DNA from 3 places in the Lentzea sp. NPDC051208 genome. Region 2 is predicted to be linked to each of the others. Evidence: riboswitches for the same ligand, from Rfam matches in the RefSeq annotation. Region 2 holds a riboswitch; each other region holds the start of a gene.
The links. A riboswitch is a leader RNA that binds a small molecule or an ion and turns the genes downstream of it on or off. The one in region 2 is predicted to bind glycine.
Positions count from the first base shown of each region.

Region 1: it holds a riboswitch for glycine, as region 2 does, so the genes downstream of both, gcvH (glycine cleavage system protein GcvH) here and gcvP (aminomethyl-transferring glycine dehydrogenase) in region 2, are expected to answer to the same signal.
Region 3: it holds a riboswitch for glycine, as region 2 does, so the genes downstream of both, gcvT (glycine cleavage system aminomethyltransferase GcvT) here and gcvP (aminomethyl-transferring glycine dehydrogenase) in region 2, are expected to answer to the same signal.

Region 1 covers NZ_JBFBAW010000007.1:48,550-53,514, reverse strand. The annotation lists gene AB0M48_RS18090 (MFS transporter) at 1-715, shown strand, start outside; gene AB0M48_RS18085 (TetR/AcrR family transcriptional regulator C-terminal domain-containing protein) at 725-1,408, shown strand; gene ald (alanine dehydrogenase) at 1,481-2,593, opposite strand; glycine riboswitch at 2,819-2,911, shown strand; gene gcvH (glycine cleavage system protein GcvH) at 2,975-3,358, shown strand; gene AB0M48_RS18070 (L-serine ammonia-lyase) at 3,387-4,751, shown strand; gene AB0M48_RS18065 (helix-turn-helix domain-containing protein) at 4,780-4,965, opposite strand, start outside.
Region 2 covers NZ_JBFBAW010000002.1:533,165-538,129, forward strand. The annotation lists gene gcvP (aminomethyl-transferring glycine dehydrogenase) at 1-1,979, opposite strand, end outside; glycine riboswitch at 2,027-2,133, opposite strand; glycine riboswitch at 2,137-2,232, opposite strand; gene AB0M48_RS06940 (Clp protease N-terminal domain-containing protein) at 2,289-3,260, opposite strand; gene AB0M48_RS06945 (MerR family transcriptional regulator) at 3,348-3,914, opposite strand; gene AB0M48_RS06950 (bifunctional nuclease family protein) at 4,245-4,718, opposite strand; gene AB0M48_RS06955 (MerR family transcriptional regulator) at 4,871-4,965, opposite strand, start outside.
Region 3 covers NZ_JBFBAW010000011.1:113,144-118,108, reverse strand. The annotation lists gene glyA (serine hydroxymethyltransferase) at 1-963, opposite strand, end outside; gene gcvT (glycine cleavage system aminomethyltransferase GcvT) at 977-2,071, opposite strand; glycine riboswitch at 2,168-2,262, opposite strand; glycine riboswitch at 2,263-2,368, opposite strand; gene AB0M48_RS26305 (DUF3817 domain-containing protein) at 2,414-2,716, opposite strand; gene AB0M48_RS26300 (hypothetical protein) at 2,731-3,084, opposite strand; gene AB0M48_RS26295 (transcriptional regulator) at 3,286-3,777, opposite strand; gene AB0M48_RS26290 (hypothetical protein) at 3,942-4,139, opposite strand; gene AB0M48_RS26285 (CaiB/BaiF CoA-transferase family protein) at 4,459-4,965, opposite strand, start outside.

The DNA.
Region 1 (4,965 bases), on a different contig from region 2:
GACGATGACCGGATTCGCGTTGTGGGAACGGCACACCAGCGATCCGATGCTCGATCTCGGGTTCTTCAAGAACCGCCGTTTCACCGGCGCGGTGGCGTCGGGCGTGCTGGCGGCGTTCGGCATGGCGGGCTCGCTCTTCCTGCTGACGCAACACCTCCAGGGCGTGCTCGGCTACAGCCCGCTGGAGGCCGGCGTGCGCGTGGCGCCGATGGCGATCGCGTTGCTCGTCACCAGCAACACGTTGGGACAGCTCGTGATGAAGCTCGGCGCGGGCCGGGCGATGCTGCTCGGCATGACGATCGTCGCGGGCGGCGTGGCACTGCTGTCCGTCGGCACCACCTACCCGCCGACGCTGGCCGGGCTGGTCCTCATCGGCGTGGGTGTCGGTGTGTCCCAGCCGGTCGCGGTCAACGCGCTGATGGGCTCGATCCCACCGGAACGCGCCGGAATCGCGTCCGGGCTGTCGGGCACGCTGACGGAACTGGGCTCGTCGTTCGGCATCGCGGTGCTGGGCGCACTGCTGTCGGCGCGGTTCGTGGCCTCGCTGCCGGAGGGCGTCTCAGGGCGCTCGCTGACGGAGGCGCTGCACAGCGGTGCGGACATCACGGTCGTGCGCGAGGCGTTCTCGAACGGCATGAGCGTCAGCCTGGTCATCGGCGCCGTCGCCGTGTTCCTGGGAGGTGTTGTGGCCAGCGTGTTGCTCAGGCGTGCTTAGGATCGCTTCGTGGAGAGCGTGTGGTTCAGCAAGCCCAGGCCCGGCAGCGGCCAGCCCCTCGGCCTGAGCCGGGAGGCGATCGTCCGCAAGGCGATGGAGATGCTGGACGCGCACGGTCTGCAGAAGCTCTCGATGCGCAAGCTCGCGGCCGAACTGGGCGCGGCGCCGATGTCGCTGTACTGGCACGTGCCGACGAAGGACGCGCTGATCGAGCTGTGCCTCGACGAGGTCTACGGCGAGTTCACCCTCCCCGACACCGAGACCGACTGGGAGACCGCGGTGCGCGGGATGATGCGCGAGTTGCGTCAGCTCGCGCTCAAGCACCCGTGGTGGATTCGCGGCATCGGGGAGTTCAACACCATCGGCCCGAACGCCGTGGCGTACGCGGACGCCATGTTCGGGCCGATGATGCGCGCCGGACTGTCGACCGTGGCCGCCGCCCAGTCGATCTCCACGGTGGGCAGCTTCGTCAACGGGTACGCGATCGCCGAGGTCAACTTCATCGGCCGCGGCGGGATGGACTCGCCGCCGCCGGACATGGACAAGATCGCCGACCTCTACCGGGACAAGCACCCCAGGTACGTCGCGATGCTGGACGAGAGCGAGTTGTGGTCGCTCGAGCGCCAGTTCGAGTTCGGGCTGGACTGCGTGATCGAGGGCGTCAAGGCGAAGCTGGAGGCGCTGCGGCCGTGAGCATCGGCGCCAGATGGGCGAAACCCCCGCAGCGATTCACGCGTGCGGGGGCCTCAATCATCCAGTTGGCTTTCAGACGACGGTGTCCAGCGGCGTGTGCACGAGGCCGGTCGCCTCGGCCACCGGGCCGTTGGTCAGCAGACCGGCGTGGACGTTCAGGCCCAGGGCGAGCGAACGGTCGTCCTTGAGCGCCTTCTCCCAGCCCTTGTCGGCCAGCGCGACGGCGTACGGCAGCGTCACGTTGGTCAGCGCGTAGGTCGAGGTGCGCGGGACGGCGCCCGGCATGTTCGCGACGCAGTAGAAGACCGAGTTGTGGACCTCGTAGGTCGGCTCGGCGTGCGTGGTGGCGCGGGAGTCCTCGAAGCAACCGCCCTGGTCGATGGCGATGTCGACGAGCACCGAACCCGGCTTCATCTCGGCGACCAGCGCGTTCGAGACGAGCTTCGGAGCCGCGGCACCGGGGACGAGCACGGCACCGATGACCAGGTCGGCCTCGCGGACGGCCTGCTCGATCGCGAACGAGTTCGAGGCGAGCGTGCGCAGACGGCCCTGGAACTGGGCGTCGACCTGGCGCAGGCGGTCGACGTTGGTGTCCAGGATCTGCACGTCGGCGCCCATGCCGACGGCGATGGTCGCGGCGTTGACGCCCGCCACACCGCCGCCGATGACGACCACGCGGGCCGGGGCGACACCGGGGACGCCGCCGGGCAGCACGCCGCGGCCGCCGGAGGGCTTCATCAGCGCGAACGCGCCGACCTGCGGGGCCAGCCGGCCCGCGACCTCGGACATCGGGGCGAGCAGCGGCAGCGCGCGGTTCGGCAGCTGCACGGTCTCGTAGGCGATGGCCGTGGTGCCGGACGCGAGCAGCGCCTCGGTCAGCGGCTTGTCGGCGGCGAGGTGCAGGTACGTGAAGAGGGTCTGGCCGGCGCGGAGACGGGGGTACTCCTCGGCGATCGGCTCCTTGACCTTGAGGACCAGGTCGCCCTCGGCCCAGACGTCGTCGGCGGTCGCGAGGACCTTGGCACCCGCGGCGAGGTACTCCTCGTCGGTGATCGCGGACCCGAGACCGGCGCCCTGCTCGACGTAGACGTCGTGCCCGCGGCTGGTCAGCTCGTGCGCACCGGCAGGGGTGAGAGCGACGCGGTACTCGTGGTTCTTGATCTCGCGAGGAACTGCGATCCGCACGATGACTCCTCCGTTCGGTGGCCGACATCTCACAATGTGAGGCAGGCACAAGGTCATGTCACTGTGCTGGTCGCACTATCTGGTACCCCGATGGTTGTTCATCTGGGACAAAGCGACCTGAGCCCGGTTCGCGTTCCGCTCGACCGGCCCGCGTTGACACTCGGCGGGGGGCGCACATAGCGTTCGCCCCGGACAACTGAACACCGGCCGCGGCGCGCCAGCGCCAGAACCCGCGTGGGAGAGACCTCGACGAACTGGTCGAGGCGCCGAAGGGGCAAGCTCCCGCACACTCTCAGGCAGCAAGACCACCCGGGGTAGGCAACTCTGCACGGCGGAGGGGGCGCAAGTTTCCTGACCCGTCACAGCCAGAGGAGTCGCGCCGTGGAGTTCCCCGAGAACCTGCTCTACACCGTCGAGCACGAGTGGGTCGACTGGACGCCGGGCACCCAGGACCCGCTGACCTGCGGAATCACCGAGTACGCGGCCGACGCGCTCGGCGACATCGTCTTCATCCAGCTGCCCGAGGTCGGTGCCAAGGTCGTCACCAACGAGGTCTGCGGCGAGCTGGAGTCCACCAAGTCCGTGAGCGACCTGTTCTCGCCCGTCACCGGTGAGGTGATCGAGGTCAACAGCGCCGTCGTGGACGACCCGGCCCTCGTGAACAGCGACCCGTACGGCGCCGGCTGGCTGTTCAAGGTTCGCGTCGACTCGGCCGAGAACCTGCTCACGGCGGCGAAGTACGCCGAACTCACCAAATCTGACTGACCGCCCCACCACCACGAAGGACTGATCAGTGGCGATCAGCGTTTTCGACCTTTTCTCCGTCGGCATCGGACCGTCCAGCTCCCACACGGTCGGACCGATGCGCGCGGCCGCGATGTTCGTCGAGAAGCTCGGCGCGCGTGCGTCCGAAGTGGACCGCGTGCACGTAGAGCTGTTCGGCTCGCTCGGCGCGACCGGCCACGGCCACGGCAGCCCCAAGGCCGTGTTCCTCGGCCTCGAAGGCAACCTCCCCGAAGAAGTCGATCCCACCGCCGCGGCCGCCCGCGTCGAGGAGATCATCTCCACCGGACGGCTGAAGCTCGGCGGCACGCACGAGATCGCCTTCGCGCACGACCGCGACCTCGTCATGCACCGCCGCAAGTCACTCCCGTTGCACCCCAACGGGATGAGCTTCGAGGCGTTCGCGGACGGCAAGTCGGTGGAGCACGCCGTCTACTACTCGATCGGCGGCGGTTTCGTCGTCGACGAGAACGCATCCGGCACCGACCGGATCAAGCCGGACTCCACGCCGTTGCCGCACCCGTTCCTGACCGGCGACCAGCTCCTCGCGCGCTGCCGCGAGACCGGCCTGTCGATCAGCGAGATCATGATGGCCAACGAGCAGTCGTGGCGCACGGAAGCCGAGATCCGCCAAGGGCTTCTGCACATCTGGCACGTCATGCAGGAGTGCGTCGAACGCGGCTGCAACGAGCACGGCATCCTGCCCGGCGGCCTGAAGGTCCGCCGCCGCGCCGCCGAGATGCGCAAACGCCTGGAGGGCGAACACTTCGTCACCGACCCGCTGCGGGTCATGGACTGGGTGACGCTCTTCGCCCTCGCGGTCAACGAGGAGAACGCGGCAGGCGGCCGTGTCGTCACCGCACCGACCAACGGCGCGGCCGGCATCGTCCCGGCGGTCCTGCACTACTACACGAGGTTCGTGCCGGGAGCGTCCGACGACGGCGTGGTCAGGTTCCTGCTCACCGCCGGCGCGATCGGCGTGCTGTTCAAGGAGAACGCGTCGATCTCCGGCGCCGAGGTCGGCTGCCAGGGAGAGGTCGGCTCGGCCTGCTCGATGGCCGCCGGCGGCCTAGCCGAGGTGCTCGGCGGCACCCCCGAACAGGTCGAGAACGCCGCCGAGATCGCCATGGAGCACAACCTCGGCCTGACGTGCGACCCGATCGGCGGGCTCGTGCAGATCCCGTGCATCGAACGCAACGCAGTCGCGTCCATCAAGGCCATCACGGCCGTGCGCATGGCTTTGCGGGGCGACGGCTCGCACTTCGTGTCGCTCGACAAGGTGATCAAGACCATGCGGGACACCGGCAAGGACATGTCGGTGAAGTACAAGGAGACAGCTCGCGGCGGACTCGCCGTGAACGTCATCGAGTGCTGATCTCCGTGAGCCTCGAGCCCTTCACGTCTCAGCGGGCGTCGTACGCGGCCTGCGCGGCCAGCACCTCGGGCATGCGGCCTTCGAGCAGCTCGATCAACGACAGCAACCGCTCGGCCGTGTCGCGGCCCAGCGGCGTGAGGCTGTAGTCGACGCGGGGCGGGTTCGTGTTCTGGGCTTCCCGGAGCACGAGCCCGTCGCGCTCCAGCGCCTGCAA
Region 2 (4,965 bases):
TCGGCGTGCTCGGTGACCGTGGTGCGCAGGTGGCCCATGTCGATGTTGCCCTTGTCGTCGCACTTCACGACGACGACGCGCATGCCGGCCATGACGGCGGACGCGGCGTTGGTGCCGTGGGCGGACGACGGGATCAGGCAGACGTCGCGGGCGGCGTTGCCGTTCGCGCGGTGGTAGGCGCGGATTGCCAGCAGGCCCGCGAACTCACCCTGTGAACCGGCGTTGGGCTGCAGCGACACCGCGTCGTAGCCGGTGACCTCGGCGAGCCAGGCCTCCAGGTCCGACACGATCTTCAGCAGGCCCTGGGCGTCCTCGACCGGCGCGAACGGGTGCAGCGTCGAGAACTCCGGCCACGTGATGGACTCCATCTCCGCGGTGGCGTTCAGCTTCATCGTGCAGGAGCCGAGCGGGATCATGCTGCGGTCCAGGGCGACGTCCTTGTCGGACAACGCGCGCAGGTAGCGCAGCAGCGCGGTCTCGGAGCGGTGCGCGTGGAAGACCGGGTGGGTCAGGTAGTCCGAGGTGCGGCGCAGGTCGGCCGGGATGCCGTCGGCGGTGTCGGCGTCGATGGCGTCCACATCGGACCCGGTGACACCGAAGGCCTCCCACACCGCGACGATGTGCGCGCGGGTCGTCTTCTCGTCGCAAGCGATTGCCACGACGTCGTCGTCGACCTTGCGGAGGTTGATGCCGGCCTCGCGCGCCTTCTCGACGACAGCGGCGGCCCGGCCCTCGACGCGCACCTGGACGGTGTCGAAGAACTCGCCGTGCACGACGTCGATCCCGGCCTCGCACAGGCCCGTGGCGAGCACGGTGGCCAGGCGGTGCACGCGGGTCGCGATCGAACGCAGGCCCTCGGGACCGTGGTAGACGGCGTACATGGACGCGATCACGGCCAGGAGCACCTGCGCGGTGCAGATGTTCGACGTGGCCTTCTCGCGGCGGATGTGCTGCTCGCGCGTCTGCAGGGCCAGGCGGTAGGCCAGCGAGCCGTCGGCGTCGACGGAGACACCGACGAGACGGCCGGGCAGCTGACGCTCCAGACCGGACCGGACGGCCATGTAACCGGCGTGCGGGCCGCCGAAGCCGATCGGCACGCCGAAGCGCTGCGTGGTGCCGATGACGACGTCCGCGCCGATCTCACCGGGCGCGCGCAGCAGCGTCAGCGCCAGCAGGTCGGCGACGACGACGGCCTGGGCGCCGGCGGCGTGGATCTCCTCGATCAACGCGGCCTGGTCGCGCACCACACCGGACGCACCGGGGTACGACAGCAGCACGCCGAAGAAGTCGCCGCCCAGGCCGAGGCCCTCGATGCCCTGCGACAGGTCCGCGACGACGATCTCGATACCCAGCGGCTCGGCGCGCGTCTCGATGACGGCCAGCGTCTGCGGCAGCGTGTCGGCGTCGATGACGAACTTGTTCGACTTGGACTTGCCGGCGCGGCGCACCAGCGTCATCGCCTCGGCGGCGGCGGTCGACTCGTCCAGCATGGACGCGTTCGCGACCGGCAGGCCCGTCAGGTCGCCGACCATGGTCTGGAAGTTCAGCAGCGCTTCGAGGCGGCCCTGCGAGATCTCCGGCTGGTACGGCGTGTACGCGGTGTACCAGGCAGGCGACTCGAGCACGTTGCGCAGGATCACGCCCGGCGTCACGGTGTCGTAGTAGCCGAGGCCGATCATCTGCGTCATCGGGCGGTTCTGCGAGGCGAGCTCACGGAGCTCGGCCAGCGCCTCGGTCTCGGTGGCCGGGGCGGGCAGGTCCAGCACGAGGTCGCGCTCGTGAATGGACGAAGGCACCGCGTGCTGCGCCAGCTCCTCGAGCGAACCGACGCCGATGACGTCGAGGATGCGCGCGAGTTCGGCGGGGCGCGGACCCACGTGCCGGTCGGCGAACGGGGTGCCGTGCTCGAGAGCGGCGAGCGGAATCCGGAGGGGGTGGGCCCCCTGCTGGGGGTCGGTCTTAACAGAGTCCTGCGTCATCAAACGCCTCCGGGGCTGCGGGCACACGTGTCCTGGTGCCCTCCCCGCTCTGTCCGTACCCCGAGGGGCGCCTGAGAGGTTCACCCACCGGTCAGGATGGGCTTTCACCGTCGGCGGGATCGCCAGAAAACACCTGGTGATCCACTTTCCAGAGGCGTCTCGCTCGGCGGTCCTGGATGCCTGAGAGGTTCCCGGGGAGGGACTTGCTCCTTCGGCGCCGGGCTCGGGGCCCGGTCTCTCCCGCCAGAGTTCAGCGACTACCCGAGAAGAATACCCGCAGGCAGCTCAGGTAGTCCCTAGGGACGCGACCTACATCTCAGTCCGAAGACCGGCGAGCGCCCCGGCGACCGGGTCCGCGGGGTCGTCGCGCAACGCCACGAGCAGATGCGCGGTGCCCACGACGGCGTCGCCGCGACGGGCCGCGACGAGCTTCGCCCGTTCCATCGCCCGCTCCACTTCGCCGCCGCTGACGGGCAAAGCGGCCAGGTCGATCCCCGCCTCGCGCAACGCCGCCGCCCCGCCCGACTCGAACTCCGGCTTCAGCTTTTTGCCCGCCACCTCCAGCTGGCGGTCGACGGACACCACCGCCTCCACCAGATCGCGAGAGGACACTTCCCGCCTCGCGGCCACGGCCAGCCGCCCGGCCTCGTTGCGCACGACGGTCAGCACCGGCCCGCCCAGCCCCTGGCCTCGCGCGACCCAGCGCATCAGCCAGCGCACGTACCCGCCGCCGGAGTCCCCTTCCAACGCTCCCGCCTTGCGCAGCAACCGCACGGCGGGCGCTTCCTCGATCTCCGCGTAGCGCCGCGCGGCATCGGCGCGCACCGCGGCGGCCGTCGCCTCGACGTCCACGCCGCGCAGCACGAACAGGTCGGCGGCACGTCCGGAACCCTGCTCCAGCAACGCGAGTGAGAGGTGGGTCGTGGTCAGCACGCCGCCGCCGGCCCGGGCGACCGCCGCGAGCAGACACTCCTCCAGCGCACGGCTGACGGGCAGCACGGTCTCCAGGACGAGGCGGTCGCAGGCGATGTTCATCAACGCCGTGACGTCCGGATGAGCCTCGGGAACGCCGCCGCCGTCGTCGTCCGCCCAGTGCTCGGGCCCTCGCGCCATCGCCTGGGCCCGCAGCGACTTCGCGCCGAGCTTGCGGCCGGGTCCGATGGTGTCGATCAGCGAGATCAGCAGGTTCTCGGTGCCGAGGAAGCCGAACTCCAGCCGGACCGCGCGCCGCGCCGCCGCTTCCAGCACCTTCACGACCTGGTAGGAAGGGGTGATCGTCATGCCGGAAACGCTAGGGGCGAACTGGATCCGGGCGCTTCTGCCGACCGGCCACCCACCAGTGCCAGTCGGCCACGATCAGCAGGCCGGTCAGCCGGTGGCGCGCTCACGCCGCCGGCGGGTCAGCTCGTCCTCGGTCATCGGGGCGATCTCGACGCCGTCCGCACGTTCGGACGGGAACTCGTGGATCGTGCCGGAGATCTCCCGCATCGCCCCGCTGACCGCGATGCCGAACACGCCCTGGCCACCTTGCAGCAGGTCGACGACCTCTTCGGGCGAGGTGCACTCGTAGACGGTGGTGCCGTCGGAGAAGAGCGTGATCTTGGCCAGGTCCTGCACGCCGCGGCGGCGCAGGTGGTCGACCGCGACCCTGATGTTCTGCAGGGAGACACCGGTGTCGAGCAGTCGCTTCACGACCTTGAGCACCAGGATGTCCTTGAAGGAGTACAACCGCTGGCTGCCGGAGCCGTGCGCCATCCTTATCGTCGGCGCGACCAGACCGGTCCTTGCCCAGTAGTCGAGCTGCCGGTACGTGATGCCCGCGATCTGACATGCCGCGGGTCCTCGGTAACCGACGAGCTCGTCCGGCAGCGAGGAGTCCGGGAACAGTTCACCCTGCAGCCCGGATTCGGCCCGCAAGGGCGCTTCCTCGACCACGCCTGCCTCCCCTCGGAACGGCCACGAAACTCATGACCGTCAAGCCGCCGCGTCCACTTCCGCGAAGCAGCGACGTCCACTCGAGTTCGACGGTAAGACCGGTCCGATGGCAGGTCAACGCGACGCGCGGGGAGTTGCGACTCTCAACCTTAGGTAGAGAGTCATACCCTCACCCGAACTAGCACGTTCAGGTGACGTTTAGTGATCGTTTAGCGATCGAAACGACCGTAAGTAGTCCAATCGAGGGACGTCCAAACGAACTGCCCTCACGCCCGCACGAGACGGAGTGCGACACCCGGAAAACTTCAGGCGTCCGCACCCCTGCCGTGTCTACGTGTCCGCGCCGCGGAAGTCCTCGGGGGAGACGGAGTCGAGGAACTCGCGGAACTTCTCCACCTCGTCCTCCTGCTCGTCCGGGATGATCAGGCCCGCCTCGGCCAGCACGGACTCCTCGGCGTGGATCGGCACACCGACGCGCAACGCGAGCGCCACCGAGTCCGAGGGCCGCGCGGAGACCCGCACGTCGCCGTCGAACACGAGCTCCGCGAAGAACGTGCCCTCCTGCAGGTCGGTGATCCGGACCTGTTCGAGGTTGCGCCCCAGCGCCCCGATGACGTCCTTGAGGAGGTCGTGGGTGAGCGGTCGAGCAGGACGAACGCCCTGCTGCTCCAGCGCGATCGCCGTGGCCTCGACGCTGCCGATCCAGATGGGCAGGTACCGCTCGCCCTCGGTTTCGCGCAGAAGAAGGATCGGCTGGTTCTGGGGCAGCTCCACCCGCACGCCGACGACACGCATTTCGCTCATCGGGCCTCGCCTCCCTCTAATCCGTTCGGGGACGACCCGGTTTCACACCCGAGCATCCCCCGGCGTACCTCTCCGACGCTACCCGCCAAGCGGGCCGAGTGCTCAATTGTTGCGGGCAGATCGTGATCAAGAAGGCACACTCCGCCGACTGATCAGGACTGCCGCAAGCCCGCTCGCACCAACAACGAGTGCAACGAGGCGAAGAGGCCGGCCAATTCCCGGACCGTCTCGGTATCTGAGAACGACT
Region 3 (4,965 bases), on a different contig from region 2:
CACGTCCGTGCCCCCGGTCAGCACCTTCACGCCGGCCGCCGCGACGTCCGCCTGCGACAGGCGCTCGGCCAGGATCCGCGCGCCCTCGAGCGTGCGGCGCTGGCGGTCCGCGAACTCCGGCGAGGCGGCGTGCTTGAACGCCACCGCCTTGGCCGCGATCACGTGCTCCAGCGGGCCGCCCTGCTGGCCGGGGAACACCGCCGAGTTGATCTTCTTGGCGATGTCGGCGTCGTTCGACAGGATCACGCCGCCACGGGGACCGCCGAGGGTCTTGTGCGTCGTGGTCGTCGTGACGTGCGCGTGCGGCACGGGCGACGGGTGCAGGTCGGCGGCGACGAGGCCGGCGAAGTGCGCCATGTCGACCATCAGGTACGCCTCGACCGAGTCCGCGATGCGGCGGAACTCGGCGAAGTCCAGCTGGCGCGGGTAGGCGGACCAGCCGGCGACGATCAGCTTCGGCCGGTGCTCCTGCGCCAGGCGCTCGACCTCGGCCATGTCGACGCGACCGTCGGAGTCCGCGACGTGGTACGGCACGACGTTGTAGAGCTTGCCGGAGAAGTTGATGCGCATGCCGTGCGTCAGGTGGCCGCCGTGCGCGAGGTCCAGGCCCAGGATCGTGTCGCCGGGCTGGAGCAGAGCGAACATCGCGGCCGCGTTGGCCTGCGCGCCCGAGTGCGGCTGGACGTTCGCGAAACCGGCGCCGAAGAGCGACTTGATGCGCTCGATGGCGAGGCGCTCGACGACGTCCACGTGCTCGCAGCCGCCGTAGTAGCGGCGGCCGGGGTAGCCCTCCGCGTACTTGTTGGTCAGGACGGAGCCCTGGGCCTGCAGCACCGAGACGGGCGTGAAGTTCTCCGAGGCGATCATCTCGAGCGTGCCCTGCTGGCGTGCCAGCTCGGCCGCAACGGCCTCGGCCACCTCGGGGTCGTACTCCGCGAGGGAGGCGTTGAACTGGTCGGACATCTGGAGGATCTCCCTACTTGGCGCGCTTGTAGAACGGAAGTGCGACGACCTCGACCGGCTGCTTCTTGCCGCGGACGTCCACCAGCAGTGAGGTGCCGGGCTCGGCACTGTCCTTCGACACGTAGGCCATGGCGACGGAGTAGCCGAGGGTCGGGGACAGCGCGCCCGACGTCACCTCGCCCACGACCTCGTCGCCGTCGAGCACCGCGTAGCCGTGGCGCGGGGCGCGGCGCTCGGGCGTCTTCAGTCCGACGAGGACCGAGTCCACCCCAGACTCGGCGACCTTGGTCAGCGCCTCGCGGCCCACGAAGTCGCCGGGCTTGTCGAGCTTCACCACGCGGCCCAGGTTCGCGTTGTACGGCGTCAGCGACGTCGTGAGTTCGTTGCCGTACAACGGCATCCCGGCTTCGAGACGCAACGTGTCGCGGCAGCCGAGACCGCACGGCTTGAGCTCGTGCGCCTCGCCCGCGGACAGCAACGCGGCCCAGACCGCGGGCGCGTCGGCGGGCGCGACGAAGAGCTCGAAGCCCTCCTCGCCGGTGTACCCGGTGCGGGCGAGCAGCGCGTCGACACCGGCCACGGTGGACGGGTACGAGGCGTAGTACTTGACCGCCGACAGGTCGGTCTCGGTCAGGCCGGAGAGGATCTCGACCGACTTCGGGCCCTGGATCGCGATCAGCGCGTAGTCCGTCGAGGCGTCCGTGACGACGGTGTCGAACCCGGCGGCGCGCTCGACCAGGGCCTCGGCGACGACCAGAGCGTTCGAGGCGTTCGCGACGACCATGAACTCCTCGTCGCCCAGGCGGTACACGATCAGGTCGTCGATCACGCCGCCGTCGGCCTGGGTGATCATCGTGTAGCGCGCCTTGCCGACGGCGAGTGCCGAGATGTGGCCGACCAGCGCGTAGTCGAGGGCCTCACCGGCCTGCGGTCCGGTCAGGACGATCTCACCCATGTGCGTGAGGTCGAACAGGCCCGCGGTCGTGCGCACCGCGTGGTGCTCCGCCAGCTCGGACGAGTAGCGCAGCGGCATCCGCCAGCCCGCGAAGTCGGTGAACATCGCGCCGAGCTGCTCGTGCTCGGCGTTCAGAGGCGTGAGGCGGGACATCAGAACGGTCCTCCAGGGTGCGCCGAAGAGCCGGACGCGGCCGGCTGAGGCATCAGAAGAATGACACGGTCCATCGGAGACTCCTCACTAGAGCGAGCCTCCCCCTCTGTCATGAGCCTGAGAGCTTCACCGCGCGGAGCGCGGCTTGCACCGTGGGCGAGGCTGCTGATGAGCCTGCTTTCCAGAGTTGCCTTCGTCGCGCGGTACCTGTGCCTGAGAGATTCCGGGGAGGGATTGCTCCTTCGGCGCCCGCCCGAGGTGATCAAAATCTCGAGGGGTCTCTTCCGCGCGACATCGACGGCCGTGTTCAGTTGTCAGCCCCAGACGCTAGCAGGCCAAACGTCACAGCGGGACGCCCTGAGCAGTCTTCTCGACCACCTTGCGCTCCGCCCAGAAGGACAGGAACGGGATCGTGCCGGCGAGCAGCACCAGCGCGGTGCCCTTGATCGACCAGCGCAGCTTCAGCGCCAGGTCGACCGAAATCACCAGGTAGATGGCGTAGAGGAAGCCGTGGATCGGGCCGACGACCTTCATCGCGCCGTCCATGTCCGCGGCGTACTTGAGCACCATGGCCACGACCAGGAGCAACAGGAAGACTCCGACCACGTAAGCCATGACCCTGAACCGGGTCAACGCACCCTTCATCTGCCCGCCTTCGCTCAACGACCGTCCCGCGCGTTGAGGTCCGCGAGCATGCGGTTGTAGGCCGCGAGCTCCGCGTCTTCTTCGTCGTCGAAGTGCTCGACAGGCGCGGGTTTGACGGCGTCAACGGTAGCCACCGGTGCGGGAGCGGGCGCAACCGGCTCCGGTGCGAGATCCGCGTCACGGTTCTGGCGCGCCAAACGGCGGAAACGCCACACCATGAAGAGGGGGAAGAGGCCGAAGAGCGGCCACTGGAGCACGTAACCGAGGTTCTGGAACGTGCCGCTGGCGGACTCGAAGCGCTGCCACTGCCACCACGCGAGCCCGCAACAGGCGACCAGCGCCGCCAGACAGGCGAACGCGATCAGCACACGCTGGGGAGTAAGGAGGCCGCGCACGACCTCCACACTACAAGTTGGAGATTGGGTGGGGCCTCCTGGGCGGAGGCCGACCCGTTGGGGGTCCGGGGGGCTTGCCCCCCGGCTGGGGCGTGGGGGCTCGGCCCCCACAAGACACGCGGAACAAGCTCGGCGAGCGCGTTCCGCGAGCATGCGGCTCCCGCTTGTGGAGCCCTATGCCACGCCGTCCCGGCGCTGCCTCTGCAGACGTGCGACGCACCAGGCTGCGGCAGAACCGCGGCGGAGGTGCTGGAGAACCGTCATCGGTCCCAGGCGCCGACCGAGGTCGGCAGGAGACAGGCCGGCCGCGCGGTAGTCGAGCGCGCGCTGGTCCAACGGGCTGATGCCCGCGTCCCACCACTGCTCGGCCTCGGCGACGTCGCCCACCAGCTGCCAGTAGCTCGCCGCGGCGGCGAGCAGTGCCTCGGGTGCCTCCGGCGCCCGCTTGCGCATCGCGGCCACGTAGGCCGGATCCGCCGAGTCGACCTTGACCAAGCCACGCGACCCGCTCCTGCCTCCCCGCTGCACGGGGATGCCTGGCGCCGAGGGGGGAGCCTCCGCGAGCCATGCGTTCTTGATCCGGTTCACCTCCTGCATCTCTGCGTCATCAGACCGTTCAGCCGCCCACTGCTGCAACAGCTCGTGGACCCCGGAGTCCTCGACCATATGTGCCTCCTCGTCGGTCGGGGATCGGCCATTGCAGCGGAAGGTATTCGGTAGGTCTGACAATCGCCAGACCCTGAATCCCCAGAACACCCGTTACCAGTGCGTGATTGGCCTCATTCCACCCGTCCGGCTCAACGCAGACAGCCGAGGATCACCCGCTGTCACTAGCTGATCGGGGTGGCCGTGCCGAAGAGGCTCCTGACGAAGGTGATGATCGACTCCGCGCCCTGACGCAGCCAGCCGAGTACCTGCTGCACCGCCGAGGCGGACTGCTCGGGCTGGGTGATCAGGAGGAACAGCACCAGCGCGACGCCCGCCAGCACTAGCACCTTCTTGAGGTTCACAGGTACCTCTCCGTCCATGTGGTTCACCGGTCGAGCGGCGGACCGCCCGTGTCACCCGCCATGGTCCCTCATTCACCCTTGCGATGAACAACGACCACGCCAAACTCGTCACAGGATCCACCGGCGACGCACGTCTGCACGACGGCCAACGTCACCCGAATGGCGGCTAAAGACAGGCGTCAGCAGCGCCGATGTCCTGGGCACGAGGTGAACACGGAGCCCCTCGCATCCCACAGCTTGGAAGAGAGACTGTTGCACCGGCCCTCACCCGGATGCCGAACGTCCCCCATCACGCACCGTCACGCGCTCGTGGCGTTATTAATGCACACCCGAACATTCATCCAATTACTCCAGACCGCCGCAGTTCCATAATGCGTTCGTCCGCCACACCCATGTCGGCAAGCACTTCCCCGGTGTTCACCCCGGCGGAAACCGGAGCCGTTGGAACGGCGGCCGGAGTGCGGTCGAAGCGAGGCGCCGGCGCGGGGTGCGGCGCACCGGACACGTCCACGAAAGTGGAGCGCGCCTCGTTGTACGGGTGCCGTGCCGCCTCGGCGGGGGTCAGCACCGGCGCCAGGCAGGCGTCCGTGTCCCGCGCGAGGTCAGCCCATTCGTCCCGCGGCCGGGTCTTCACCGCCGCCGCGATGCGCTCCCTCAGCTCGGGCCAGTTCGCCGGATCGTTGCGCGAGGGTGCGTCCTCCAGGCCCAGCACGCGCACGAGGTCCGCGTAGAACTTCTCCTCCAGCGCGCCGATCGCCACGTACTTCCCGTCCGCGGCCTCGTACACGTCGTAGAACGGCACTCCACCGTCGAGCATGTTCTCGCCGCGCCCGCCCGTCCACAT